DNA from 3 places in the Paraburkholderia caribensis genome. Region 2 is predicted to be linked to each of the others. Evidence: riboswitches for the same ligand, from Rfam matches in the RefSeq annotation. Region 2 holds a riboswitch; each other region holds the start of a gene.

Region 1 (5,307 bases), 860 kb from region 2:
ACGGGCACCCTGAACTTCGCGGCGAGGTCGGCGCTGCTCGGCGTGCCGTCGAACAGGCCCATCACGCCTTCGATCAGAATCAGATCGGCTTCGCGTGCGGCCTGCGCGAGCAGCGCACGGCACGCGCGTTCGCCGACCATCCACAGGTCGAGCGACAAAACGGGCGCGCCGCTCGCGTGCGCGAGGATCATCGGGTCGAGGAAATCCGGGCCCGTCTTGAACACGCGCACTTCACGCCCCATCCGCCGGTGATGCCGCGCAAGCGCGGCCGTCACCGTCGTCTTGCCCTGGCCCGACGCCGGCGCGCTGATGAAGAGAGCGGGGCACGCGGGCATCGTTCAGAACTCCACGCCGCGTTGCGCTTTCACATGCTGCTCGCGGTACGGATGCTTGACGAGGCGCATCTCGGTGACGAGATCGGCGGCGTCGACCAGCGCGTCGGGCGCGTGGCGGCCCGTGATGACGACATGCAGCATCTGCGGCCGCGCGTTCACTACGTCGAGCACTTCTTCGAGCGGAAGATATTCGTACTTCAGCACGGTATTCAGCTCGTCGAGAATCACCATCTGGTATTCGCCGCTTTCGATCATGCGGCGTGCCTCGTTCCAGCCCTTGCGCGCCGTCGCCATGTCGGCTTCGCGGTCCTGCGTGTTCCAGGTATAGCCGTCGCCCATCGTGACGAAATCGCAATTCGCCTGCGCGCCGAGAAAATCGCGCTCGGATGTATGCAGCGCGCCCTTGATGAACTGCACGACGCCGAGTTTCATGCCGTGGCCGAGCACGCGCACGGCCATGCCGAAGGCCGCCGTCGATTTGCCCTTGCCCGTGCCCGTGTTGACGATCAGCAGCCCCTTCTCGACGTTGGCCTGCGCCTGCTTCTTTTCGTGGCCTTCGCGGCGGCGCTGCGTCATGCGTGCATGCGATTCGGGATCGGTCTTCATCGATGTTCCTTGATTCTGGTTGTGTCGGTGGAATGAGGGTGTGCGGCAGCGCACGCGATGGCGACAGTCACGCCGTCGCTGGTCTGTTTGCGCACGAGCAGTTCGCCGCCTGGCGCGGCGAGCAGCGCGCACGGCTCGCAAACGCCGTCGACGCCGAGATGCGCGCGCACATGCGGCGATGGGGCGACCGGTGCATCGAGCGCGGCGATGGCCGCGCGCGTGAAGGTTTGCAACGGCAGCGCGTGCCGTGCGCAGAATGCGATGAGTCCGGGCTCGCCGGCTTTCGTATCGACGGAAGCAACCGCTGTCAGCGCCGCGAACGGCAGCGTGCCGCCAAGCGCGTCGCGCACGGCGGCTTCGATCTGTTCGGCCGATACGCCGCGCCGGCAACCGATGCCCGCGATCAGCGCCTTCATGGCTTGAGCACGGCATCGACGGGCGCCGCGAGCGACGCGACGCCGCCGATCACGACGATCGACGGTGAACCGAGCTGCGCCTGCGCGACGCGCTGCACGAACTCGCTCAACGTCGCGCGGACATGGCGTTGCTCGGGGCGCGTCGCCGATTCGATGGCGGCGCAGGGCGTGTCGGGCGGCATGCCGGCGCGCAGCAGCGCGTCGACGATCTCGTTGAGCCGCCGCATGCCCATGTAGATGACGAGCGTCATGTGGGTGGCGGCGAGCGCGCGCCAGTCCGCCTCGTGCTCGCCCGCGCCGTGGCCGGTGACGAAGATCACGCCCTGCGCGTGGTCGCGATGCGTGACGGGAATGCCGACGGCAGCGGGCGCGGCGATGCCCGCCGTGATTCCGCTGATGATTTCGACGTGAATCCCTGCGGCCTGCAGCGCCTGTTGCTCTTCGCCGCCGCGGCCGAACACGAATGGGTCGCCGCCCTTGAGCCGCGCGACGCTGCGGCCCGCGCGCAGATGATCGAGCATCATCGCGACGATTTCGGATTGGGGTGTGGATTGCTGTCCGCCGCGCTTGCCGACATGGACGATCTGCGCGTCGTCGCGCGCGAACTGCAGGACCTCGGGATTGACGAGATCGTCGACCAGCACGACGTCGGCCAGCGCGAGCGTGCGCGCGGCTTTGAGCGTCAGCAGTTCGACGTCGCCGGGGCCGGCGCCGATCAGCCAGGCGCGGCTCATGGCGAGGAGGGCGCCGCTGCACGGGCAGGCGCTTGAATGTGACAGGTCATGCGATGTTGCTTGTGACGCGCGACGGCTGCTCGAGCCGGTGCCGCGCGTGGGCGCTGGTATCCGTTTCCCGCGGTTCCAGCGAATGGCGATGAGATTCTCGCCCCCTTGCAACTGGCCGGTATCCGGGCTGGCGGCTCATCGCGTTCGCCTTCCCACCTGCGGATGGCAGGCAGTGGCCTTGAACGCACTGCGCGAAACATGCTTCATTCCGCTCGCCGCGTGACCGTTGCGGGGACAGCACAGGCTTGGCGGCTTCATGTTTCGCGTGGTTCGCCCGTGTTGCGGCCGCGATGTGAAGGCGCTTCCCTGTTTCCCGTTTAACCCCGCCGGCCTTCGAGCCAGCGCGGGGCACCAGATGCGCCGATACGATAGCACACACGCCCTGCCGGCGGGCGGCGCGGGACCGTGCGACGGGCTCGCCCGACGACGATTCTCACCGTGTTCCAAGAAGTTCGAAAACTGTTTTCAAGTGTTGTCGGTAGTAAATCCTAAGGGTGGTCATTTATAGTGACCGGAAGTGGAATGACCGTTTTTCCGGTATCAAATATCGGATACCTAATTAAATTTCACGCCAATCCGGATTGGCGGTGCCGGGCACCGCTTTTGACTGCATCTGCCGTCGAACCGGCAGATTAACTTTAGGGAGAAAATCAACATGAAAATAACAGCGATTGCGTCGGTATTGCTGGCGGCCATGCTCACGGCGACCTCAGTGCAAGCCGCAGACTCGCTCGCACGGGACGCGGATAAGCTCGTGGAAGCGGCGCCGCCCGTGCACCTGAAGGCGCGCATCATCGCCATCGACGCAGGCGCCCGCGCAGTCACGCTGAAGGGCGAGGACGGCATCGAGGTCACGATGCTGGTGGACGGCAAGATGCCCGGGTTCGACAAGCTGCGCGTAGGTGACAAGGTCGACGTGCTGTACAAGAATGCACTGCTCGTCCAGGCCGAAAAGGTCGACCCCGCCGGCAAGGGCATCCGTGAGCGTGTCGATGCGCAGGTGACGGTGCGCGGCTCGGACGGCCGGGACTCGCTGCATCAGGTCGAAACGCTGTCCACCGTGCAGAAGATCGACCCGGCGAAACGCCTGCTCACACTGCGCGGTGTCTACGAGACGCAGGTCATCAAGGTCACGCCGGATTTCGACCTCAAGGATCTGCACGTCGGCGACACGATCCACGCGGTTTTCGTGTCGGCGACGGCTATCGAAGTCACGCCGCAAGCTACTGCGCACTAATTTCACACTCAGTCTCCACTGAGTCGTGCCTCTCCACGGCTGTCGCAGGGCGGCAGCCGGCGGACCCTCTCTATTGCGATCCACGCAACCGAACGACGGCATCGGCCAACCCTGATGTCGTCGTCTCACCTTGACGCTACCTGCCGCCGGGCCTAAACTCGCACGCACTCTGGTGCTCGCGTGCGCTCTCTGCGCGCGCAGTTAAACGGGAAATAGCGGGCCGTGCGCACAGCCGCCGGCCAAACTATGCTGCTCCCCGCAACGGTAGGTGAAGGCATCGCGCAGACGATGCAGAGCCGGCCTCGCTGCATGTGCGTCCAATAGCGGCCCATGCAGACAATCCACTGCGCGAAAACGCTCGCGCGGGAAGGAGAGGCGGCGCTTTCATCAGCCCGGATACCGGCCCGAGAAAACGACGCCATGCTGCGGGGATGCGGCACCGTGTCGACTGTTCCTCATGTGTCGCAGTGTGCTTGCGCGTCCCGTCGTTCGGGTGGCGCGACGCGCATGCGGCGCCGTTTTCGTCCCCATGTATCACTGAAGCCTCGCAAAAGCGCATGCCGGACGGCGCGCAATGCGGAGGTCACTCGAACCTGTTTCGAGCAGCGGAGCCATCATGCAGACACAGATGCGCAAGATTCCGGTGACGATCGTCACGGGCTTTCTCGGCAGCGGCAAAACGACGTTGATGCGTCACATTCTTCAGCACGCGGGCGGCCTGCGCATCGCGGTGATCGTCAACGAGTTCGGCGAGCTGGGCATCGACGGGGAGATTCTCAAGGGCTGTGGCATCGGTTGCGATGAAAACGGCAACGAAACGGAAGGCCAGCTATACGAGCTTGCCAACGGCTGCCTGTGCTGCACCGTGCAGGAAGAGTTCTTCCCCGTCATGGAGCAACTGGTGGAGCGGCGCGACCAGATCGATCACGTGCTGATTGAAACGTCGGGCCTCGCGCTGCCGAAGCCGCTCGTACAGGCCTTCAACTGGCCGTCCATCAAGAACAGCTTCACCGTCGATGCCGTCGTGACGGTCGTGGACGGTCCGGCTGTGGCCAGCGGTCAATTCGCCGAAGACCCCGTCGCCGTCGATCAATTGCGCAAGGCCGATCCGAATCTCGACCATGAATCGCCACTGCATGAACTGTTCGAAGACCAGTTGTCGGCCGCCGATCTCGTGATTCTCAACAAGACCGATCTGCTCGACGAAGCGCAGCAGGCGAGCGTCGAAGCCGTCATCCGCGAAGAGATTCCGCCGCAGGTCAAGGTGGTGCGCGCGCACATGGGCCAACTCGATCTGCATGCGCTGCTCGGGCTCGAATCGGCTTCGGAAGACACGATTCATCTGCGCCACGATCATCACGGTTCCGCCGACGATCCCGAGCACGCCGACCATCACCACGACGAATTCGACTCCGTCGTCGTCACGGCGCGCGCGCCTACGCGCGAGGCGATGATCGCGGCGCTGCAGCGGGTGGTCGAAGGCCACACGATCTATCGCGTGAAAGGCTTTGCCGCGTTGCAGGACGCGGCGATGCGTCTCGTGATTCAGGGCGTGGGCGGGCGCTTCGACAGCTATTTCGACCGGCGCTGGCAGGCGGGCGAACTCGATGCGTCGCCGCTGAGCCGCTTCGTGCTGATCGGCGCAGACCTCGATCAGCCTGTGCTGCAACGCGCGCTCGACGCAGCCTTGAGCGCTCAGGCGCAACAGGCTTAAGTCACCTTAAGGCACCTGAAGGCACCGCGATGCATCTGCTGCGCACCGTCCCTGGCGGTTTCGTCGACGATACGAAGGGCGTGATCCGTATCGACCAGAAGCCGGCCGATATCGTGATCCTCAGTTCCGCCGACACCACGCTGTCGCTGCTTGCGAGCGTCGTGCCGCGCCTGGGCGACGGCTTTCCGAGCGTGCGCCTCGCGAACGTCACGTA
Region 2 (5,307 bases):
CGAACAGCACGCAGGCGACGATGATCGTCGCGATGGTGGTCGGCGTGAGGCTCGCCCTGCCGAATGCGAGCAGCCCGAGCGGAAAGCCGATGTAGCCGGTGTTCGGATACGACGCGGCAATCGCGTCGACGCTTGCATCGGCAAGATGCCGCCCGCTGGCGAGCCGCGCCAGCAGCACAACCACGAACACGCCCGCGCAGGCAATCGAGAACGTCGCGATGAAGGCCGGCTGATCGAGCTGATGCCAGGTCGAATGGGCCATCGTGTCGAACAGCAATGCGGGCAGCGCGAGCCACACCACGAAGCGGTTCAGTTCGGAAGCTGCCGTGGGGCCGAGCAGATTGCGACGGCGGCAAAAGAAGCCCGCGAAGATCAGCGCAAAGACGGGCAGCAGGATTTCGAGCGTAGACAGCATGAAGTTGCGGCAACGAAGGTAAAAAGGGAGGAAACGCGCAAGGGTAAGCGTTTACACCTATACAATCCAATGCCGAATCCAACCCTCGACGATACTTTTTTTGCATCATGCTCGACGTCAAGCCGCTTCGCTACTTCGTCACGCTCGCCGAAACCCGCCATTTCGGGCGTGCGGCCGCGCGGCTGAACCTGTCGCAGCCGCCGCTGAGCCGGCAACTAGCTGCGCTGGAAGCCGCGCTCGGCGTCACGCTGATCGAGCGCAGTCCGCGCAGCGTCACGCTCACGGCCGCGGGCGAGCGTTTCTACGAGGACGCGAAGGCGATACTCGCGTCGATCGAGCAGGCGGCCAGACATGCCCGCGCGGCGGCCGCCGGCGACACTGGCCAGTTGACCGTCGGCTTCACGATGTGCGCCGCGTACAGCGTGCTGCCCAGCTATGCGCGCGCGTACGGTGACGCCTGGCCCGGCGTCACGCTCAACCTGCGCGAAGTCGTATCGAATGATCTGGCGCCGCAGGTGCTGAGCGGGCAGATCGACGCCGCAATCATGTTTCCGGGCGCGCAAAGCAAGGATCTCGACACCCGCGCGATCTTCACCGAGCCGCTATGCGTCGCGTTGTCGCGCGAGCATCCGCTCGCCTGCGCGCATCAACTGAAGATCGCGCAGCTCGCGCGCGAGCCGTTCGTGATGGCGTCGGAAGCCGTGTCGCCGAGCCTGCGCGCGACCATCGTCGATCATTGCGCGCAAGGCGGTTTCGCGCCCGATGTGCGCTTCGAAGTGCAGTTGCAGCAGACAGTGTTGAGTCTCGTCGACGAAGGCGTGGGGATCGCGCTGGTGCCGGAGTCGATGCGCAAGGCGCAACTCGTAGGCGTCGTCTTCAGACCGCTCGACGACGCGCCGACGATTTCGCAAATGCTCGTCTGGTCGCCGTCGAACCGCAACCCATGTCTGGCGCGGTTTCTGGAGATTGCCTGGAAGCGGCGAGCGGAACGAAACGGGGAAGAGAGCCGCGCGTCTGCGCATTCAGGCGCAGACGCGGAAAAGCAGCGTTACAGATAAGCCGAGTTGCGCGCCGATGCAGCCGATGCGCGCGCGATGCGTTCGCTGCGCTCGACCAGTGCCCCGAACAACAGGCCGATCGTGGCCCACATGATTGCCTGCATGCCGAGCGCCGTGAAGCGGAACTTCCACAGCACGACGGCGGGGAACGCTTCGGGCACTTCGTTGACCGTCGGCAGCGCGATCTGGATCGCGGCGATGATCGCGACGAACACGATTCCGCCCACGATCGACGCGTTCCACACGCCGAGCCGCGACACCAGGTGCTTGCGGACTTTCATCGAGAACACCGCCACGACGAGCGACGTGACGATCATCAGGAAGAACAGCCCCGTGCGCATGCCGATGGTTTCCGGATCGCCCACGGAAGGCGGATTCGCCGGATACTTGATGGTCGGCACCAGCACGACGGCGACATAGGCGCCCACTGCGAGCCACGCCGACAACGCACGTGCGCCGAGCCGGCCGACGCGTCCATGCAGATACGCGAACGTCAGCGCGAACAGCCCGCCGAACGCCATGCCATATGCGACGACGCCCGTCAGCAGACCGAGGCCCGCCTGCGTGCCGCGGCTGACGAGTTCTTCTTCATGATCGTGAGCGCCGCTGGCGTCGCCGTGATCGTGCGCGGTTTGCATCTTTTCTTCGAACGAGATCGCCGTATCGACGAGCGGCTCGCCTGCCACGCGCGCAAAGGCGAACGTCAGCAAACCCGCGACGATGCCTGCGAGCATCCCTCGCATCAATAACTTACCCACCATGGTGATGACTCCCTTACGCGATCAGTGGCAAGGAAAGCCGAGCAGATGGCGGCCGTCGTGCACGAATTCATGCACGTACATGCCGGGAATCAGCGAAGTCGCGCCCTGTTCGGCGCCGACGAAATAGAGCGCGAGCAGCATCAGCAGGCCGCCGAACAGAATCCAGGGCAGCAGCTCGCGCAGCGGGATGGGGGTGATGACAGGTTGATCGGTCTGACCGGCGTGGTCGAGAACGGCGTCGTTCATGACGGACATCTCCTTGGGGTTACGCGCCCCGATAGTCGAATGATGAGAGAGGTCGAAGCTTGGGTCTGGCTTCCGGCTTGTGTACAGCCTGTTGTGTACGCATTTGCTGCCGATTACAGTGGCGCGACCGCGCCGGGCTTGCACCGGCTTCCGCGCTTCGAGTGGCGACTATTCTACGGCTAAACTGCGAAACGCTCTCCTGTTTCTTACCCTCTTTCTTCCCATTTCCCGGACCCAAGGCCGTCGATGCGCACACGCCTGTTGTTGATCAGCCACCCGGCGACGGCCGCGCAACGCAAGGGCACGTTCCCCGCCGACGATCCCCTCGATACCCGCGCGGTCGAAGAAGCCACGTCGTTTCGCGCATCGCATGCCGGCTTGCTGAACGCCGATGCCGCGCTCAGCAGCCCCGCTGCGTGCGCGCTGGACACGGCGCGGGCGCTTGGACTGGCGGCGACGATCGTACCGGATCTCGCCGACGCCGACTTCGGCCGCTGGCGTGGGCGCCGTTTGCTCGACGTGGCGAACGAGGACACGAACGCACTCGACACATGGACGCGCGATCCGTCATCCGCGCCGCATGGCGGCGAATCATTCGATGCGCTGACCTTGCGTGTCGGCGGCTGGCTCGATGCGTTCGAGCAGCGCGGCACGGTCATCGCCGTCACGCATGCGGGAGTGATCCGCGCGGCGCTCATGCATGTGCTGCAAGCGCCGTCCGCGAGATTCGCGCGTATCGAGGTGCCGCCCCTTTCCGTCGTCGAACTGCAACGCGATCAGCGCGGCTGGACGTGGTGGCCCGCACCGGACCGTCGAAGCTGAGACGCCCGCGCGCGCTCACAGCGTCGGACACGACAGCACCTGCTGCGGATTGAGCGTCGTGCCAGGCATGCCGTCGGTGGCGGGCTTGCCCTGCGCCGGCGTCGCGATCAGGCGCACGGCATCCGTCCCCGCGTTGGCGAGCACGTAGCGCTCGGGGCGGCCTTGCGGCTGCCAGTACGCGCGATAGATGCCGCCGTCCTTCAACACATGCAGCGTGCCCGGCACCGTCTTGCCGCCCGCGATGAAATCGACGGGCTCGCCGTCGCGCAACGCGAAGCCGCTCGCGGCCGACACGCTCGATGCGCCCGACGCGCCCGCGCCCGCCAGCACGCCGCACGATGCATCGCCCGTTGCCGCGACGGCCAGTTGTGCGACGGTCCATAGCGCGAGCGGCGCGATTGCTCTGATTGTCATGGCGGACCTCGAGTTGTCTGGAATCGTCTGGAATGGCGAGCCGAATAGTGCGTCAGGCGCCTCGGGCGCGTTGCAAAGCGCATACCCGGCATGGCCTGCGGACATCTGACCGCGTGAATTTTGACCGCGTGGCACCGCGCTTTTTGATGTGCGATAAAAGACGAGACTCAAGAGTCAGATCATTCACAAGCGTTCACCGAAAAGAGGCAACTGATGGCTACGCTCGAAGCGTTTCGTTCCGTGCTCGACGATGCACGCACGCCCGAGATCATCCGCAATCACATCATCGATTCGCTGCAGTACGCGCTGCGCAACCACGGCCAGGTTTTCACGTCGAAGGAAGTCGAATGGCTTGCCAAGTGGGACGATGCGCGCATTCCGCTCGCCGCCAGCCGCGAACTCCAGAAACGCTTGACGCAAACGGCCGACTGAGCGCGCCGAGCGGCCGCGCGCGGTGCCGCGCGCCAGACGGGCATGCTCCGCGAAAGCGGTCGCGGGAAAGTTTCTGCTACCCAAAGCCCTGTTTTTAGGGCATAATATATTTAACGCAGCGCTCTGCCCGCATCACCCGTCAACTTCTTCACCGTAACGCGTCAACGTCTTCTCGTCTTCGCCGCGTTGCACTGATTGCATTGCATCCCAGCCGTCCCGTTATCGCGCAACATCATGCAGCGGCAACACGGCGGTCTTCGTCACTCCGGCCACGCGCTGCACGCCTGAACCCGACGGGGTGACATTCGCTACGTTCGTTGCCCGTGCGGCATCAGCGTATTTTTCTCCATCCGTTCCGCGTTGATCGCGGTTGCGTCCGAGCCAGCGCATACGGCTCGCGCGAGACTTTTTCCATTGCGGCGCGCCCCATGGCGCTGCGCCGCCCGCTGCCTATTCGCCGCGCCTGCCCGTTGCAGTGACGCGCGCCGGCAGCCGCATCACAGGACTGTGTATATGACGACGCAAGGCATCAAGACGTACAAGGGCTACGAAATTCATCCGCTGATCTATCCGCGCCGCACGGCGAACGGCGTGGCGCACCGCAATTCGATCGACAGCGGCTATGACGCGTCGGTTCGCATCTGCCGGGTCGGCGCGAACGCCGCCGCCGATGGCCGCGTGTTCCGCCTGTCGTATTTCCGGCCGTTCGAAGGCGCGGGCAAGGCCCGCATAGCCTGCATGGAGCATGCAGCACAAGTGATCGACGGCCGGGTCGACGGACAGACGGTTTCCGACCTTTGATCTCGCGCAGCGCAACGCGCGCATCAGCATCATCGTCTCACCGCATCGACGCGGCAGCCTTCGTGCTGCCGCGCAAATTACGCTGCGCGCCGCGCGCGCCGCACCCTTCCCTCATCGACCAGGAGTAATGCATGGCGAAAGAAGAACTGCTTGAACTGGACGGCATCGTCGACGAAGTACTACCCGATAGCCGCTACCGCGTCACGCTGGATAACGGCGTGGTCGTGGGCGCGTACGCGTCGGGACGCATGCGCAAGAATCACATCCGTATCCTCGCGGGCGACCGCGTCACGCTCGAACTGTCGGTCTACGACCTGACCAAAGGGCGCATCAATTTCCGTCACAAGGACGAACGAAG
Region 3 (5,307 bases), 830 kb from region 2:
GAGCCCGGGCACGGACGGATCGGCGAGCGTGCAGATCACGTCGTTGTGCGCGGGAAGCCGCGCGCGCGTGATGCCTTCGGCGACCATGCGCGCGTCGCAGAGGATCGGCGCGCCGCTGGCGAGCGCCTCGCGTCCCGCGCGGCCCGCGCCGTCCGAAAAGCGCAGGTCGCTGGCGATATCGACCATGCCGCACGCGTGGATCACGCGCACGGCGAGCTTTTCGAGGTCGGCGGGAATGCGCGACAGGTCGGTTTCCGCGCGTATCGTCGCGAACGACTGGCGATAAATTTCCTGTCCGTCGCGGATGTAGTCAAGCATCGAATGGCTCATCAGTTGGGGGAAGGGCGGACGCGTTCAGTGCATCCGCCGCTTCGTCGATCGTCAGACCGCGCGCGATGCATCGGCCGAAGCCGTTGGACTCGCGCGGGTCGTGTGTGTGGTACAGGTCGTAATGGCCGTCGGCTGCCGCGAGCAGCGTGTAGGGCGCGCGATGCGCCGCCGCGCATGAACGCGGGCAGCCGCTGAGATGCACTTGCGTATGCTCGGGTACCTGTGCGGCCAGTTTTAGTGCGTCGGCTTTCGTGTCCGCCTGGCTCTTCGCGCAGCCGGCCGAGCCGGCGCATGCGATCACCCGGGTCAGCGGATTGTCAGCGGTGGTGGCGAGACCGAGTGCTTCGAGCTTCCGTAACGTTGCGTCGAGGTTCACCGTGTCGATGTCGGTGAGCAGCACGCTTTGCCACGGCGTCATGCGCAGCGTCGCGCGCGCATTGCCGCCGGCGAGTTCGGCGAGGCCGCGCAACGTCGTGCTGTTCATGCGGCCCAACGCGGGCTGCGCGCCGACATGCCAGCGCTGTCCGTCGTTTTGCCGATGCGCGCCGAGCCGTCGCTCGGCATCGGCGGGTTCCCGGCGCCAGCCTCGGATCGACGCGTCGCGCAGCAGGCTCACACCGCTCCTGCGTTCGGCGTGCCCGATGATGTTCTCGATGGAATGCGCGGCGAGCAGGTCGCGCATGCGGGCATCGTCCGGCGCGGCGAGGTCGAGGAACGTGTGCACGAGCGCTTGCGTGAACGTCGCAAGATCCGCAGCCGTGACGGCGGCCAAAGCGCTGTCATGGTCCGCCGTAACGGGCGGACAGCCAGCGAGTCCGATTGCGAACAGCACGTCCGGACGGTCGCGCTGCAGCATCGCCGAAAACCAGATGTCGTGCGGATGATCGAGCATCATCAGACGCTCGCCGCCGTCGAGCATCAGCGCGAATTTCGGCGAAAGCGCGGCGAACCGTGTGTCACCTTGCAGCAGCGTCAACAGATTGCCAGCTAGCGCGCTCGTGTCGTATAACGCGCTTGCGTCGCGGCCCGCAACCGGGCTGACCATCACATTGCGCACGTCGTCGGCGAATGCATGCTCGGCGTTCTGCGGTCCGAGCCCCGCGTCGAGCAGCGCTGCAACGAGCGCAGCTTCATGGCCGCGCTTCACGCCGCGCAACTGCAGATTCGCGCGATTCGTGATGTCGACGACACCCGACGCGTGTTCGTCGATCGCCCCGGCCATGGCGCGTGCCTGCGTCGCGCTCAATTCGCCGCCCGCCAGCTTCACGCGGCACAGGCCGCCGTCGAGCGCGGGCACGATGCGCAACAGCCCCGGACAAGCCGAAGGGCGCAAGGCGGAAGCGTCGGACGAATCGAAAGCGTGGCTCAAGACATTACGGGGTTTACGTCGCGCGACGGCCCGGGCATCTCGAAGGAGAGCGGCTCGGCATCGGTACACCCCGCCCGATGTTGGCTGGCACGAACTGTTGGCCGGCAGGTCTTCTGACTCACAGGTCGCTGCACACGCCGGGCCTTCCCGGTATCACCAGTGGCGCAAATTGGCGTGGACTCGCTGCATACAGTTGCGGGGGCAGTCACGGTCATCGCAGTGATGTGTGTTCCCTCTTAGGCCCCGAAAGGCACCGGCGAACGGGTATTATGCCTTTTTTCGAACAGCACAACGATGCCGCAGCCTTGAAACACGGCCCGCAGCAGCGTTTTCAGTACAGCAAGCAGATGAGGATCGACGCATGTCAGCGTGGCTGACCGTAGTGGGAATGGGCGATGACGGTTTTGCCGGCCTGGGGAAAACGGCGCGGCGCGCGTTGATCGACGCGTCGGTGATCTATGGCGGCGAGCGGCATCTGGCGATGCTGCCCGTGTGCCTGTCCGCCGCGCGCGAGCCATGGCCGCATCCGTTCGACATCGCGCCCGTGCTGGCGCGGCGCGACACGCCCGTGTGCGTGCTGGCGAGCGGCGATCCGATGTTCTACGGCGTCGGCGCGACGCTCGCGCGCCACGTTCCCGCCGACGAATTGCGCGTGCTGCCCGCGCCGTCGTCGGTGTCGCTTGCGGCGGCGCGCCTTGGCTGGGCGTTGCAGGATGTGGCGACGGTGTCGCTGGTCGGCCGGCCGCTTGCCGCGTTGCAGATGCATCTGCACGATGGCGCGCGCGTGTTCGTGCTGAGCGCGGACGGCGCGACGCCCGCCGCCGTGGCCGCGTGGCTCGTCGAACGCGGCTTCGGCGCGACGCGCATGATCGTGATGGAACATCTGGGTAGCGCGTCCGAACGCATCGTCGACGCGCGCGCGCACGACTGGTCGATTGGAGAGTCGGCGGCGCTGAACCTGATCGCGCTCGACTGCCGGCGCGATGCGCGGGACGCGCCGCGGCTCGCGCTGACCCCCGGGCTGCCCGACGACGCCTATCGTCACGACAGCCAGCTCACCAAGCGCGACGTGCGCGCGCTGACGCTCGGACGCCTCGCGCCAGCGCCTGGCGAACTGCTATGGGACGTCGGCGCGGGCTGTGGATCGATCGGCATCGAATGGATGCGCGCGCACGCCAGTTGCCGCGCGATAGCCATCGAAGCGAACGGCGAACGTCAGCGTTTCATCGAACACAATCGCGACGCGCTCGGCGTGCCGGGGCTGCAACTGGTCGCTGGCAAGGCGCCCGACGCACTGCATGGCCTGCCCGCGCCGGATGCCATTTTCATCGGCGGCGGCGTGACTGCGCAGGGTGTGCTCGACGGCTGCTGGGGCGCGCTGAAACAAGGCGGGCGGCTGATTGCGAACGCCGTCACCCTCGAAGGCGAGGCGGCGCTCGTCGCGTGGCGCGCGCGGCACGGCGGCGCGCTGACGCGCGTCGCCCTGGCCGAAGCGCAGCCGCTGGGCGGCTTCGAGACGTGGCGCGCCGCGCTGCCAATCACGCTACTCGACACCCGCAAACCGTGATGCGCGACGAAACGCCCGAACAGCCCGCGCCGCTGCGCAGCGGCTACACGACGGGAAGCTGCGCGACGGCGACGTCGCTGGCGGCGGCGCGTTTGCTGCTGTCGGGCGTGGCGAGCGATGTCGCGGAAATCGTGCTGCCGAAAGGCCAGCATGTGCCGATGCCACTCGTCTTCTGCCGCCTGATCGACGGCGGCCAAGGCGGCGCCGAAGCGGGCACCGTCAAGGACGCGGGCGACGATCCCGACGTTACGCATGGCGCGGTGGTGTTCGCGCGCGTGCGTCTCGCGGATCAACCCGGCGTGCGTTTTCATGCCGGGCCGGGCGTCGGCACGGTGACGCGCGCGGGCCTCACGCTGCCCGTCGGCGAGCCGGCCATCAACCCGGTGCCGCGTCAGATGATGACCGCGCATCTGAACGAACTGGCCGCCGAGCATGGTTACGCGGGCGGCTTCGAAGTGACGATAGGCGTCGAGAACGGCGAGGCGCTGGCGCAGAAGACGATGAATCCGCGTCTCGGCATTGTCGGCGGGCTGTCGATACTCGGCACGACGGGCATCGTGCGGCCGTTCTCGTGCTCGGCGTATATCGCGTCGATCCATCAGGGCATCGACGTTGCGCGCGCGAACGGCTATCGGCATATCGCCGCGTGCACGGGCAATGCGAGCGAGGACGCCATGCGCGCTTACTACCGGTTGCCCGATATTGCGCTGATCGAAATGGGTGACTTCGCGGGCGCCGTGCTCAAGCATCTGAAGCGCGCGCCCGTCGACAAGCTCAGCATGTGCGGCGGTTTCGGCAAGCTGAGCAAACTCGCGGCGGGGCATCTCGATCTGCACAGCCGCCATTCGAGCATCGACTTACCGCAACTCGCCGCGTGGTCGGCGCAACATGCCGCGAGCGACGCCGCGTTGCAGGCCGCTATCGTCGGCGCGAACACGAGCCAGGAAGCGCTTGCGATGGCGCGGAAAAAAGGCGTGCCGCTCGGCGATATCGTCTGCGCACGCGCGCGCGACGTGGCGCGCGACATCGTGCCCGCGTCGGTCGAAGTCGAGATGTTTGCGATCGACCGGCAGGGCAACATCATCGGTGTGGCGCGATGAAACGTCTGTTATTGCTCGGCGGCACGGGCGACGCATTGCAGATCGCGCGGCAACTCGGGCGGCAGCATGTCTATAGCCTGGCGGGGCTCGGACGTGTGCCGGACGGGCTGGCGTGTGAAGTACGGGTCGGCGGGTTCGGCGGCAGCGAAGGGCTTGCGCGTTTTATCGAAAGCGAAGGCATTGCGCTCGTGATCGACGCGACGCATCCCTATGCCGCGCAAATGAGCGCGAACGCGGCTGTTGCGTGCCGCGAAGCCAGCGTGCCGTGCTGGGCGCTGCGCCGCGTGGGCTGGACGCCGCAAACGGGCGACGACTGGCGCATGGTAAGCGGCTGGAACGAACTGGTCGATGCGATCCGACCGTTTCGGCGCGTGCTGTTCACGTCGGGGCGCGAGCCGCTCGCGCATCTCGACGAGATACCCGCGCATCAGTACTGGATCGTGCGCTGTCTCGACGCGCATCCGGGCAACGGGCGCGCGCGCATCATCGACGCGCGCGGCCCGTTCGATATCGACGGCGAGCGGGCGCTGTTCGCGCTGAATCACATCGATGTGCTGGTGACGAAGAACAGCGGCGGCGCGGCGACGCAGGCGAAGCTCGAGGTCGCGCGGGAACTGAAGGTGCCGGTCGTGATGATGCGGCGTCCTGCGCTGCCCGAGGTCGATCGGGCGTTCGACAGTCCGGCGCAACTGCTGCGCGCATTGAACGAAGAAGATTGGAGTACTGTGAAATGACGGTGTTTTTTATCGGCGCGGGACCGGGTGATCCTGAACTGATCACGGTGAAGGGGCAGCGCCTGGTGCGTACGTGTCCGGTGATTCTCTATGCCGGTTCGCTTGTGCCGGAAGCTGTGTTGAGCGGGAACGTCGCTGAAAAAGTGGTGAACACGGCCGAGCTCGATCTGGATGGGATCATTGGTCTGCTTGCCGAAGCGCATGCGA

What was found. A riboswitch is a leader RNA that binds a small molecule or an ion and turns the genes downstream of it on or off. The one in region 2 is predicted to bind cobalamin.
Region 1: it holds a riboswitch for cobalamin, as region 2 does, so the genes downstream of both, cobA (uroporphyrinogen-III C-methyltransferase) here and C2L66_RS25570 (CbtB domain-containing protein) in region 2, are expected to answer to the same signal.
Region 3: it holds a riboswitch for cobalamin, as region 2 does, so the genes downstream of both, cobG (precorrin-3B synthase) here and C2L66_RS25570 (CbtB domain-containing protein) in region 2, are expected to answer to the same signal.

Annotation. Positions count from the first base shown of each region.
Region 1 covers NZ_CP026102.1:1,152,016-1,157,322, forward strand. Annotated here, with positions in the region: gene C2L66_RS21625 (cobyrinate a,c-diamide synthase) at 1-335, opposite strand, end outside; gene cobO (cob(I)yrinic acid a,c-diamide adenosyltransferase) at 339-941, opposite strand; gene C2L66_RS21635 (cobalamin biosynthesis protein) at 938-1,357, opposite strand; gene cobA (uroporphyrinogen-III C-methyltransferase) at 1,354-2,091, opposite strand; cobalamin riboswitch at 2,239-2,513, opposite strand; gene C2L66_RS21645 (hypothetical protein) at 2,798-3,379, shown strand; cobalamin riboswitch at 3,533-3,801, shown strand; gene cobW (cobalamin biosynthesis protein CobW) at 3,996-5,093, shown strand; gene cobN (cobaltochelatase subunit CobN) at 5,123-5,307, shown strand, end outside.
Region 2 covers NZ_CP026102.1:2,011,303-2,016,609, forward strand. Annotated here, with positions in the region: gene C2L66_RS25555 (AEC family transporter) at 1-415, opposite strand, end outside; gene C2L66_RS25560 (LysR family transcriptional regulator) at 523-1,473, shown strand; gene C2L66_RS25565 (CbtA family protein) at 1,464-2,234, opposite strand; gene C2L66_RS25570 (CbtB domain-containing protein) at 2,256-2,480, opposite strand; cobalamin riboswitch at 2,525-2,679, opposite strand; gene C2L66_RS25575 (histidine phosphatase family protein) at 2,727-3,302, shown strand; gene C2L66_RS25580 (hypothetical protein) at 3,318-3,716, opposite strand; gene C2L66_RS25585 (hypothetical protein) at 3,930-4,148, shown strand; gene C2L66_RS25590 (hypothetical protein) at 4,662-4,949, shown strand; gene infA (translation initiation factor IF-1) at 5,081-5,307, shown strand, end outside.
Region 3 covers NZ_CP026102.1:1,176,711-1,182,017, forward strand. Annotated here, with positions in the region: gene C2L66_RS21695 (precorrin-8X methylmutase) at 1-318, opposite strand, end outside; gene cobG (precorrin-3B synthase) at 311-1,699, opposite strand; cobalamin riboswitch at 1,786-1,972, opposite strand; gene C2L66_RS21705 (bifunctional cobalt-precorrin-7 (C(5))-methyltransferase/cobalt-precorrin-6B (C(15))-methyltransferase) at 2,061-3,266, shown strand; gene C2L66_RS21710 (cobalt-precorrin-5B (C(1))-methyltransferase) at 3,266-4,366, shown strand; gene C2L66_RS21715 (cobalt-precorrin-6A reductase) at 4,363-5,100, shown strand; gene cobM (precorrin-4 C(11)-methyltransferase) at 5,097-5,307, shown strand, end outside.